Linked DNA regions of Stappia indica. The protein of the gene in region 1 interacts with the protein of each later gene in a pairwise test. Links are inferred from orthologs where the notes say so. Each region holds a gene or a part of one and is shown on either strand. Other genes may lie near its edges. The genes, in order: eno and rpe.

Region 1 (5,927 bases):
AAGGCCAACCGCACCTCCATCGCCGCCTCGCGCGGCGTCGGCCTCAATGAAGCTTTGCCAGTCTTCGCCGAGATCCGCGAGACTTACGGCATGCCGGTGCTGACCGACATTCACTCCGCCGACCAGTGCGCCCCGGTGGCCGAGGTCGTCGACGTGCTGCAGATCCCGGCCTTCCTCTGCCGCCAGACCGACCTGCTGGTCGCCGCCGCGAAGACCGGCGCGATCATCAACGTCAAGAAGGGCCAGTTCCTCGCCCCCTGGGACATGAAGAACGTGCTCGCCAAGATCGTCGAGACCGGCAATCCCAACGTGCTCCTGACCGAGCGCGGCGCCTCCTTCGGCTACAACACCCTTGTGTCCGACATGCGCGCGCTGCCGATCATGGCGCAGACCGGCGCGCCGGTCGTCTTCGACGCGACCCACTCGGTGCAGCAGCCGGGCGGGCAGGGCACTTCCTCGGGCGGCGACCGCACCATGGTGGCGGTGCTGGCGCGCGCGGCCGTGGCCGTCGGCGTTGCCGGCGTCTTCATCGAGACTCACCCGGACCCGGACAACACCATTTCCTCCGACGGGCCGAACATGATCGCGCTCAAGGACCTGAAGGAGCTGCTCGCCGACCTGATGGCCTTCGACCGCATTGCCAAGTCGCGCCCGCGCGGCATCTGACACTGCCTTTTCCTTGTCGCCCGGCTCGGCTAGGAACAGCCGGACGGGGACAAGTCTGACCACCCTTTTGGAAAGTCCCACCCGCAGGGAGACGAGAATGACCGCAATTGTCGACATCACCGCCCGCGAGATCCTCGACAGCCGGGGCAACCCGACCGTCGAGGTCGACGTGTATCTGGAAGACGGCGCCTTCGGGCGGGCCGCCGTGCCCTCCGGCGCCTCGACCGGCGCGCATGAGGCGGTGGAGCTGCGCGACGGCGGCGCCCGCTACCTCGGCAAGGGCGTGCAGAAGGCGGTCGACGCGGTCAACACCGAGATCTTCGACGCCATCGGCGGCCTGGATGCGGAAGACCAGATCAAGATCGACGAGGCGATGATCGCCCTCGACGGCACGCCGAACAAGGCGCGCCTCGGAGCCAACGCCATCCTCGGCGTGTCGCTGGCCGTCGCCCGCGCCGCGGCCCAGTCGGCCGGCCTGCCGCTCTACCGCTATGTGGGCGGGGCCGGCGCGCGCCTGCTGCCCGTGCCGATGATGAACATCATCAACGGCGGCGCCCATGCGGACAACCCGATCGACGTGCAGGAATTCATGATCATGCCGGTCGGCGCCGACACGCTGGCCGATGCCGTGCGCATGGGCGCGGAGGTCTTCCACACCCTGAAGAAGGGCCTGAAGGACGCCGGCCACAACACCAATGTCGGCGACGAGGGTGGCTTTGCCCCGAACCTCGCCTCGACCGAGGACGCACTCGGCTTCATCATGAAGTCCATCGAGAAGGCCGGCTACCGCCCGGGCGAGGACATCTGCCTCGCGCTCGACGCCGCCTCCACGGAGTTCTTCAAGGACGGCAAGTATCACCTCGACGGCGAGGGCAAGGTGCTCGGCCCGGACGAGATGGCCGCCTATCTCGCCGATTTCGTCGGCCGCTACCCGATCATCTCCATCGAGGACGGCATGGCCGAGGACGACTGGGCCGGCTGGAAGGCGCTGACCGATCTGGTCGGCTCCAAGTGCCAGCTCGTCGGCGACGATCTCTTCGTCACCAATTCGGTGCGCCTGCGCGAAGGCATCAAGAAGGGCGTCGCCAACTCGATCCTGGTCAAGGTCAACCAGATCGGCACCCTGACGGAGACGCTGGACGCGGTCGACACCGCGCACAAGGCGGCCTACACCGCCGTCATGTCGCACCGTTCGGGCGAGACCGAGGACAGCACCATCGCCGACCTCGCCGTCGCCACCAATTGCGGGCAGATCAAGACCGGCTCGCTGGCCCGTTCCGACCGGCTCGCCAAGTACAACCAGCTCATCCGCATCGAGGAAGAACTGGGCGAGCAGGCCCGCTACGCCGGCCGCAGCATCCTGAAGGGCTGATCGGGCCCTTACGCCTCAACGCCTGAAACAATGAAACCCGGTGCGCTCCCCGCGCACCGGATTTTGTTTGAGGGTAACTTAAGATAATTGCTAGAACATCAAAATAACCCAGTTTTCTAGCTAGCCGATTGTATCATTCTCTTGGCTATGGCGCGATCTATAACGGCCCTTATTGAACTATCGACGTTCTGAAATTTAATTCTTGACATAAATGTGAGCGGTCCGAGTAAGACAAACAACCTGCCAAATACCTCATCGGCAAAGCTGCTTGATATTATAGTTATATCTGTAAAATCTACAAGTATTTCTTTATCATTTTCTGATCTTATTAGATTTTCTATATGCAGTCTCGCGCCAATTCCCGCTTCGCGAGATCCAAAATATTTGCACTCTCGTGACATGGAAAAGATATAAGCCTCCCTATCCCCTAATTCATGCTGCCTCTCAAGGTAATCAAATCCTGGTTCATGAATTTTCTCTTTGAACATAAGTGCGTTCTCGATCAGCTTTTCATCTCCGCATTCAACGCGGCAAATTACTGCTGTGCCGGGGTACAGTCTTGTTCCGGATACAGTCTTGACACGGCCAGTTCCCTCAGCACTTAATATCGCTTTGCCAGATATTAGTTCAAATTTTCCGTGGGAGAGCGTAGCGACACGAAAAGCGCCATAAAGTCCATTACCTTGATTTGTTGCGGGATTCCTAGTCACGCCCTCCTTAATTGCTCTCTCCAGAGCTTTTCTGTCGTCTTTTTCTCCCAGTGATCTTTTGATGCCAATTCCTGCGTCTGCCACTACAAACTCGATAATCTCACGGTTCTCGGATTTGATGGTACTTGCTTGTATAACTCCTCCAGTAGGGGAGTTGGCGTGATTTAATACATTATCTGTAATCTCGTTTACAGACCATTCCAAGGCAGCTATTTGTCGCCTCTTAAGCGGAACCGTCTTTAATATCATAGACATTATGCGATCAATTGACTCAGTAAGTTCGTCCGAATTTAAAAATCTTGAGGCTGGAAGGTGGTGATCATCTTCAAAGGTAGACGCTTCATTTTCAGTTTCATTTATCAGGTATGCCCAATTTGCGTTGTGAAAAATATTTCTTGCAGCTGCGTTTTCTGGTCTCACGATTGAAAAATCTATTCCATCGCGACGATAATGACGAATTAGCGCTATTGCCGGAATCATAAAAGATTCCCGAACAGGATATGCTTCTGTGAAGTTTAAGGATATATCTTTGTATCCTCGCGCGATTATTGTTTGATGAAGCGCGCTCGAGAAATGGAATACACTTCTGGATGCGAGTGTTCCTTTAAGGTTAATGGTATTATTTTCCCATCTAATTGAAGTTGGAACTTTCATTTTTCCTCACTGAAAATCAGGCTCCTATCCCGCTTTCGTCTCATAGGCATGCTTGATCGCGGCGGCGAGGGTTTCCGGCTTCTCCGCACCCATGACGATGAAGCGCTCGTCGATGATGAAGGCGGGGACGCCGGTGACGCCGATGCGGTGGGCCTGTTCGACGGCGGCGGTGATCTTGTTGCGGTCGGAATCCGTCGGCAGCAGCTCGGCGACGAGATCCGACATCATGCCGACATCTGCGGCGGCCGAGACCAGCGTCTGCGGGTCGCTGAGGTCCGCGCCTTCCAGGAAATAAAGGCGGAACAGGCGCTCGGCCATCTCGCTCTGCAGCCCGTCGGCGCGCGACCACAGCAGCAGGCGGTGGCAGTCCAGCGTGTTGGGCGAGGTGCGGATGCGCTCGAAAGCGAAGGGGATGCCTTCCTGCAGGCCGGCGGCGGCGATCTGTTCGTGCAGCGCATCGATGCGCGCCTGGCTGCCGAACTTCTCCATCAGGTAGTGCTGGCGGTCCTTGCCCTGCGGCGGAATGGTCGCGTCCAGCTGGTAGGGCTGCCAGCGCAGGGCAACCGGAACGTCCGGCAGGCTCGCCAGCGCCTTTTCCAGCCGCCGCTTGCCGATATAGCACCAGGGGCAGACCACGTCGGAAATGACGTCGATGGGCATTGCGGCCTGATCGGGCGAGGCTGCCTGCTGCCTGTTTGCGGTATCCGTCTCGGCTGGCATGGGCAGTCCTTTCAAGGGTTGCGCAAGAAGCGTGAAATGGGCGCGTCAGGCGAAGGCGGTGCTGGTGACGATGGCGCCGATCCGCCGGCGGATGCGCTCCTGCGCCTCCGCATCCCGCAGCACGGCGATATCGCCCAGCCCCTCGACCGTAGCAACAAAATCCTCGTCGCGCGATGCGGCAAGCGTCGCCGAAAGGACGGGGTTGACAGAAGAAACGGCGAAAGGACCGTCGTTGGCGGCAAGGGAGGCGAGCGGCGGCGGCGCGATATGCGCCAGATTGAGGGTCAGCGGCTCCAACCCGCGCAAGGCCAGCGCGCCGCCCAGGGCCGCAAGATAGCGCTCGAACGCCGCCCGCGGCAGCGCCGGCAAACCCTTGCCCGAACGATGACGCGGGCGATAGCCGGCCAGCACCCGATCGGCAAGAGCCCGGCGCGCGCCGGCCCGCAACAGGCACAGGAGATGCCGGGCGAGGATCTGCGGCGCGACCGCGCGGGGCACGCAGTCGCTGGCGCCACTCGTCAGCAGGGCGGCAGCCTCCGCCTCGTCCGCGCACAGCGCCAGCACGGGCAGGGCGATATGGCGCGGATCGGCGCGAAGGCGGCCGAGAAGCTCGGCCGCGCGGGAGGCGGGCAGGTCGGCCACCATCAGCCGGGCAGGGGCGTCCTCCAGTGCGGCGAGCGCGGCCTCCGCCGTGAGGCAGCCTCGCAGGTCGAGCGCCGCAAGGTGGGCGCCGAGCGCCATGCCGATACGGGCACTGTCGCCGGCGACCAGCACCGGAATGCCGCGGGAGAGGTCCTGGGTTGGGGCTGCTGTCGGCAAGGCGCCTGCGGCCAGAGGGCCGAAGGTAGCCCGGCGCAGCCGCGCTTCCTCCATCCGCCGCGCCTGGCGCACGGTCTCGGCCAGCCGCTCCAGCGCAAGCTCCGGCGGGCAGGCGGCAGACAGGGTCGCGTCCGGCAGGGCCGCCTCGTCGCTTTCGGGTGCGGAGACGGGATCGGTACACAGCACGACGCGCGGCACGTGCACGCCTTTGGCGCGCGCCTCCGGGAACCTGCAGGCGGTTTTGCCGGCAAGGCTCACCACCGCGTCGGGCAAGTGGGAGCCATGCTCGCCGGCCCATGAGATATCGGCGCGTTCGCCCCAGGCAAGGGCAAGACGCGCAAGCGGACCGTCCGGGCGCTGCGCGGGCCCGTCCAGCAGCACCGACAGGCGGCGGGCGGCCTCCCGGCTCATGCGACCTGCGAGTGGCCGAAGCCGGCGCGGGTGGCCAGCGCCTCGCGGTCGACCTTGCCGGCCGCATTGCGCGGCAGGGCGGCGACGGGCAGCACCCGGTGCGGCACCTCGGCAAGGCTGGCGTGCTCGGCCTCCAGATAGGCGTAGAAGCCCTCCACATCGAACAGCAGGCCGTTCTGCGGCACCAGGGCGGCATAGAGCCGGGCGCCGAGAATACCGTCTTCCACGAGGAAGGCGGCCGCCTCTCGGATGCCGGGGAAGGCGGCATAGAGCGCGTCCAGCGTCGGCAACGAACCGACGCCCGGCGCCATCTGCCCCGGAATGCCGAAGCCGGTGATGCCGTGCTCGGTCTGGCGCAGCGGCAGCAAGGTGTCGACGAAGCCGGCCTTGTCGGTCGGCATGCGCACCTTGCAGGCGGGCCAGGCCGAATCCGGCACCATGGCGCCGCGCACCTTCAGCGTCGCCGGGCTGACTTCGGTGTCGATGGCGATTTCCAGCAGCGCCGGCGCCTGCGGGGCGGAGGAGGGCGAGCCGACGCGCCCGCTCGGCAGCGGGCGGGGCAGGGCGCTGCCCTC
Region 2 (6,022 bases), 1.0 Mb from region 1 along the record:
GGGATGCGAAGTCGCGCACCTCCCCCGCAGCCAATGGTCGCACCCGACTTGACCCTGCACGCGGACAGGGCAGAGTGGCGGCGCGCGGGTGCAGGCTCGCGATGCCGCAATCGGGTGCGGCGCATTCGGGAAACACCACTTCGGGAAAGGACAGACGATGGGACACACTGCCGGGCCGCTGACGGGCAGCTGCCGCTGCGGGGCCACCACGATCGCGATTGCCGCCGATCCGGTGATGACCGCCGCCTGCCACTGCCGGGGCTGCCAGAAGATGAGCTCCAGCGCCTTTTCGCTGACCGCGATGGTGCCGGCCGAGGCGTTCTCCGTCACCGCCGGCGAGCCGGTGAAGGGCGGCATCCAGGGGCCGCAGCTCGACCACTATTTCTGCCCGCACTGCAAGACCTGGATGTTCACCCGCATCACCGGCTTCGAGGCGGTGGTCAACGTGCGCCCGACCATGTTCGACGACGACGAGCGCTGGTCGCGCCCGTTCATGGAGACGATGACGGCGGAAAAGCTCGCCTGGGTCGAGCTTCCGGTGGCGCGCAGTTTCGAGGGTTTCCCGCAGCCGGAGGAGTTTCCGCAGCTGATCGCCGAGTTCGCCGCGCGCGACTGACGGTCAGCGCTAAGGCAGGGTCCCTCCCTGGCGTCTTCCCGGACGAGGCGAAGCCGCGACCCGGGAGGACGCGGGGAGAGGTGGCGCTCCGTCGCCAGCACTGCTCACCCCCCTCTGTCGGCTCCGCCGACATCTCCCCCTCAAGGGGGGAGAAGGGAGCGAGAGGTTAGCTCCTGCCTCTCTCTCGGACGTCTGGACTTGCTTCGCAAAAGCGGAGAGGCCTTACCCGACCAAAAAACGCGAGGGCGAATAGGGCTGCGGGTCGGCCAGCGGCAGCATGTCGGTGACGAGATCGGCCAGGAGCCGCGCCATCGCCGGGGCCAGCGAAAAGCCGTCGCGCATGTGGCCGACCGACAGCCACAGGCCCGGCATGCCGGGCATTTCGCCGACGATGGGCAGCTGGTCCGGCACGAAGACGCGCACGCCCGCGACCGGCAGCTCCTCCACCGCCGAGCCGAGCGGCAGCAGCGCGCGGGCGGTGGCGGTCGCACGGTGCAGGGCATTGGCGCGCACCGGAAGCCCGGACAGCGCACGGGCCGTCGACATCAGCTCCGTGCCGCCGACAAGCCGCAGCCCGCGCTCCATCGGCGTCAGCGTGAAGCCGCCCTCCAGGTCGGTGACCGGCCGGGTCAGCGACACGCCGGAGACGGCGCGGAAATGGCGGTGATAGGTGCGGCAGGCGGCGAGCGGCATCGTCAGCCCGAAGCGCGCCAGCACCGGCGAGATGCCCGCGCCCAGCGCCAGCACCACGATCGGCGCGCCGACCTCGCCGCGCACGGTGCGCAGCGCATAGCCCCGGCGCGTGTCGAGAAGCGTGGCGGCATCGCCGATCTCCACCTCGCCGCCGCGCTCGCGGAACAGCCGGCCATAGGCCTTGGTAACGCCGCCGGGCGAGGAGACCGACTGGCTCTCCGGCCAGTAGATCGCCGCCTCCTCCAGCGAGCGCAGATGCGGCTCCAGCCGGACGATCTCGACCGCGTCGAGATCCGCGTAAGGCACGCCGAGAATGCGGGCGAAATGCCGGTCGACCTCGGCAAGCTCGCGCACCCGCGGCGAGCGCAGCAGCTTGATCCAGCCGGTGCGGCGGAAGAAGCGCAGGGCGCTGGCCGCCCGCGCCAGCGCCAGATGCTCGGCCGCCGCCACCGCCTGCAGCGGGGAGAGCGCGCGCGCCGCCCGCGCCACGGCGGCCGGCTGGGCGGTGAGCCGGCATTCGCCGAAGAAACGGGCAAGATCGGGCAGCGAGCGCGAATCGATGCCGAAGCCGCGGCGCCGGGTCAGCGCGCCGGCGAGGATGCCCGGCAGGGTCAGCGGCAGGGCCGGTGCGCAGTAGGCATCGCGGCCGATCAGCCCGTCATTGCCGCGCGTTGCCTCCTCTCCCGGCGCATCCCGGTCGACGAGAAGCACGCGAAGGCCCCGCCCCTGCAGGTGCAGGGCGGCACTCGTTCCGGTGATTCCGGCGCCAAGGACGATCGCGTCGAAGCTGCGCATACGCTTTTCGACACCGTTCACAATCGCCTTGCAAGTGGAAGACGCTCTCCACGATACTCAAGGTCCTGAAATTGTTCCCGCCCGGCGCCGTTGCGGCGCCCCCGAGCCCCTCCCGGGGCGCCCCCGAGCCCTTCCCGGAAAGTGTCCGACATGCCGGCGCTCGCCCTGCCGCTCACCCTCCTTGCCTGGCTCGGCCGCCAGGGCACCCGCGCCGTTGCCATCAGCGCCCTGCTCGGCATGGTGCTGCCGCCGCTCTCGGCGCTGTTCCGCCCGCTGGTCGAGGAAGCGATCTTCGTGCTGCTGGTGCTGGCCTTCCTGCGGGTCGATCCGGTCGCCGTCGTCGCCCATGTCCGCCGGCCGAAACTGGTGGCCCTGTCGCTGATATGGATGCTGCTCGCCGTGCCGCTCACCGTGGGCGCGCTGCTGCAGGCGAGCGGGCTTGCCGCCCTGCATCCCGACATCGCGCTGGCCGCCTTCATCGTCACCGCCGCCCCGCCGATCATGTCGGCCCCGGCCTTCATCGCGCTGATCGGCCTCGACGGAGCGCTGTCGCTGGCGCTGGTCGGCTGCGGCATGCTGCTGACGCCGATCACAGCGCCGCTGATCGGCGGGCTGCTGCTCGGCGAGAGCCTGCCCATCGACGCGCTTGCCCTCGGCCTGCGCCTGACCGGGCTGCTCGCCGCCTCCGCCGGCATGGCGCTGCTGATTCGCCGCTTTGCCGGCAATGCCCGCGTCGTCGAGGCGAAGGAGCATATCGACGGGCTCAACGTACTGATCCTGTTCATCTTCGCCGTGGCGGTGATGGACGGCGTCGCCGAGCGCTTCATGGCAGCGCCCCTGTTCACCCTGGCGGTGGCGGCGCTGACATTTGCCGTGGCACTGACGCAGATGGGGGTGACGCTGCTGGTGTTCGCGCGCGTGCGCCGCGACCAGGGCTTCGTCATCGGCCACGCGGTCGGCAACCGCAACATGGGGCTCCTGGTCGCCGCGCTGGGCGGCACGCTGCCGGATCTCGCCTGGCTGTATTTCGGGCTCGGCCAGCTGCCGATCTACCTGCTGCCATGGCTCCTGAAGCCGCTGGCCAACCGCATCGCCGCCGATCAGGCGGAACGTGACCGGGATCACGGCAGCGCCGCACCCGGCGGCTAGTCTGACGGGCAACGCAACCCGGATCATCAGGAAGACCGCCCCTTGCCACACCGCCCGACGTCGAAAGGCACGCCTCTTGCCGCAGCCGCTCCGCTGGGGGCCGCCGCCCTCGCCCTGCTTTTGACGCTGGGCACCACGCCGGCCTTCGCCGCCGACCATGCAAGGGTCGACGTGCTGGGCTTTTCGTCCGATGGCAGCCGCTTCGCCTTCGAGGAATACGGCACGCAGGACGGCTCGGGCTTTCCCTATTCCAACATCTACCTGTTCGACGTCGACCGGGACGCCTGGCTCGGCGGCAGCCCGTTCCGCCGGCTGGACGAGACCGGCGACGCAACGCCCGCACAGGCGGAAGCCGACCTTGCCCGCACCCGCGCGGCCAATCGCGACGAGGCATGGGGCCTGATCTCCTCGGCCGCGATCAGCGGCCATGGCGACACGGTGGCGCACAATCCGCCGACGCAGCGCGGCGCCGACCCGCACCTGATGATCGCAACGATGCGCGCGGAAGTGCCGGAGTTCGGGCCGCAGGTGGAGCTGCGGCTGACCGAGCACGGCGTGGAGCGGCCCGCGCGCTGCCCGGACGGCTTCGGCGAGATCAAGGGCTTCCGCCTGACGCTGACGCTGGAGGGCGAGACGCGGGTGCTCAACGACGATGCCCGCCTGCCGCAGAGCCGGGGCTGCGCGCTCGGCTACCGGATCGACCGGCTGGTGCTGCATCACCCCGCCGATGGCGGCCCGACCGCCTTCGCGGTGCTGGTGCTGGTCGAGCAGGTCGGCTTCGAGGGGCGCGACGGGCGGTATCTGGCGATCACCGGGCGGCTGTGAGACGAGAGGGAGCGCCCACCTGGATGCTTGTGGCACCGGGGAGCCTGTGATAGCGGCTTGCGCCAGATCAGCCTCCCCCAAGCTCAGCCATCGGAGCCGCCGCCCATGACCCGCCCCGTCGTCATTGCCCCGTCCATGCTCGCCTCGGACTTCTCCGCCTTCGGAAGGGAAGTGCGCGACGTGGTGGAGGCCGGCGCCGACTGGATCCATCTCGACGTGATGGACGGGCATTTCGTGCCCAATATCAGCTTCGGCCCCGACGTCATCAAGGCGATGCGCCGGCACACGGACAAGGTGTTCGACACCCATCTGATGATCGCCCCCTGCGATGCCTATCTGGAGGCCTTCGCCAAGGCGGGCTCCGACATCATCACCGTGCATGCCGAGGCCGGCCCGCATCTCGACCGCTCGCTGCAGGCGATCCGCGCGCTCGGCAAGAAGGCCGGCGTCTCGCTGAACCCGGCAACGCCGGAAAGCGTCATCGAATACGTGCTCGACCGCCTCGACCTGGTGCTGGTGATGAGCGTCAATCCGGGCTTCGGCGGCCAGTCCTTCATCCCGGCGATGGTCGACAAGGTCGCCCGCATCAAGGCGATGATCGGCGACCGGCCGATCGACATCGAGGTCGACGGCGGCGTGACCGCGCAGACCGCGCCGCTGGTCGCCAAGGCCGGCGCCAACGTGCTGGTCGCCGGCTCGGCGGTGTTCAAGGGTGAGGGCGTTGCCGGCTACCGCGCCAATATCGAGGCGATCCGCAAGGCCGCCGACGCCGCCGCGGCTTGACCGGCTGCGCGGCGCGGCCGACAGTCGGCGTTTGAATCTGAAGTTCGCACAGAGCGTGCTGACAAGTGTGACGAACTTCAGGTTCGGGTGACCAGAACGGATGGACCTGCCACGTGCGACCGCTCGTCTTCGCCATTGCCTGGGCCGCCTTCATCGGCCTGACGGAGACCGCGCTCACCTTCTGGCGCGGCGAAGCCCTGACCGGCCGCTCGGCCGGGGTCGTCACCGTCTTCACGGTGAGCGCCTTCCTCGGCGCCTTCTGCGCCTGGGGCGCGGCGAACCTCCTCACCTTCCGCCGCCGCAAGGGACGGCTGCCGGCGCGCTTTGCCGCGATGATCCTGTCGCTGACGCTCGGCACCGCGGGCTTTTGCGCCGTGTTCTTCTTCCTGCAGCTGCGCTCCTATTATTCGGAGTGGCACACCAGCACGATCTCCATGGAGATGTTCTGGCAGTTCGCCTTCACCGGCGCCTCGACCAGCTACATCTTCGCCGTGATGGGCGCCCGCCCGCTGCTGCCTTTCGTCTTCCTGCCGATGCTCGCCTTCTCGTGGTACTTCGCGCGCATTGAGCCGCCGCGCCACGTCTGATAAGGAGCCGGCACACCCCGCCGCTGCCCGAGAAGGACACCCGCATGATCCCGCGCTATTCGCGGCCCGAAATGGTCGCAATCTGGTCTCCCGAGACGAAGTTCCGCATCTGGTTCGAGATCGAGGCGCATGCCTGCGACGCGCTCGCCGAGATCGGCGTGATCCCCAAGGAGGCCGCCCGCACGATCTGGGAGAAGGGCGGGGCCGCGACCTTCGACGTCGCCCGCATCGACGAGATCGAGCGCGAGACCAAGCACGACGTCATCGCCTTCCTGACGCATCTGGCCGAGATCGTCGGGCCCGACGCCCGCTTCGTGCACCAGGGCATGACCTCGTCCGACGTGCTGGACACCTGCTTCAACGTGCAGCTGACCCGCGCCGCCGACCTGCTGCTGGCCGATATCGACGCGCTGCTGGCCGCCCTCAAGCGCCGCGCCTTCGAGCACAAGGACACGGTCTGCATCGGCCGCTCGCACGGCATCCATGCCGAGCCGGTGACCTTCGGCCTGAAGATGGCCGAGGCCTATGCCGAGTTCGACCGCTGCCGCACGCGCCTGATCGCCGCCCGCGCTGA

What was found.
Region 2: the proteins of eno (region 1) and rpe interact in binary tests that used the Escherichia coli proteins (3 or more experiments, as listed by UniProt). The link is inferred for Stappia indica from one-to-one orthologs.

Annotation. Positions count from the first base shown.
Region 1 is NZ_CP046908.1:159,912-165,838, forward strand. The notes cover bases 1-2,900. They hold eno (phosphopyruvate hydratase), read left to right. Parts: upstream 1-763; coding sequence 764-2,038; downstream 2,039-2,900. Other genes in these bases: kdsA (3-deoxy-8-phosphooctulonate synthase), read left to right, coding at 1-666; GH266_RS00815 (STAS-like domain-containing protein), read right to left, coding at 2,155-2,900. In the rest of the region: more of GH266_RS00815, read right to left, coding at 2,901-3,402; GH266_RS00820 (DsbA family oxidoreductase), read right to left, coding at 3,427-4,122; GH266_RS00825 (hypothetical protein), read right to left, coding at 4,168-5,352; GH266_RS00830 (AMP-binding protein), read right to left, coding at 5,349-5,927. UniProt on the Escherichia coli protein: Catalyzes the reversible conversion of 2-phosphoglycerate (2-PG) into phosphoenolpyruvate (PEP). It is essential for the degradation of carbohydrates via glycolysis.
Region 2 is NZ_CP046908.1:1,167,614-1,173,635, forward strand. The notes cover bases 3,028-6,022. They hold rpe (ribulose-phosphate 3-epimerase), read left to right. Parts: upstream 3,028-4,183; coding sequence 4,184-4,861; downstream 4,862-6,022. Other genes in these bases: GH266_RS05610 (sodium:proton symporter), read left to right, coding at 3,028-3,253; GH266_RS05615 (DUF2259 domain-containing protein), read left to right, coding at 3,296-4,078; GH266_RS05625 (hypothetical protein), read left to right, coding at 4,975-5,448; purB (adenylosuccinate lyase), read left to right, coding at 5,493-6,022. Also shown: GH266_RS05600 (GFA family protein), read left to right, coding at 158-616; GH266_RS05605 (NAD(P)/FAD-dependent oxidoreductase), read right to left, coding at 839-2,104; more of GH266_RS05610, read left to right, coding at 2,255-3,027. UniProt on the Escherichia coli protein: Catalyzes the reversible epimerization of D-ribulose 5-phosphate to D-xylulose 5-phosphate.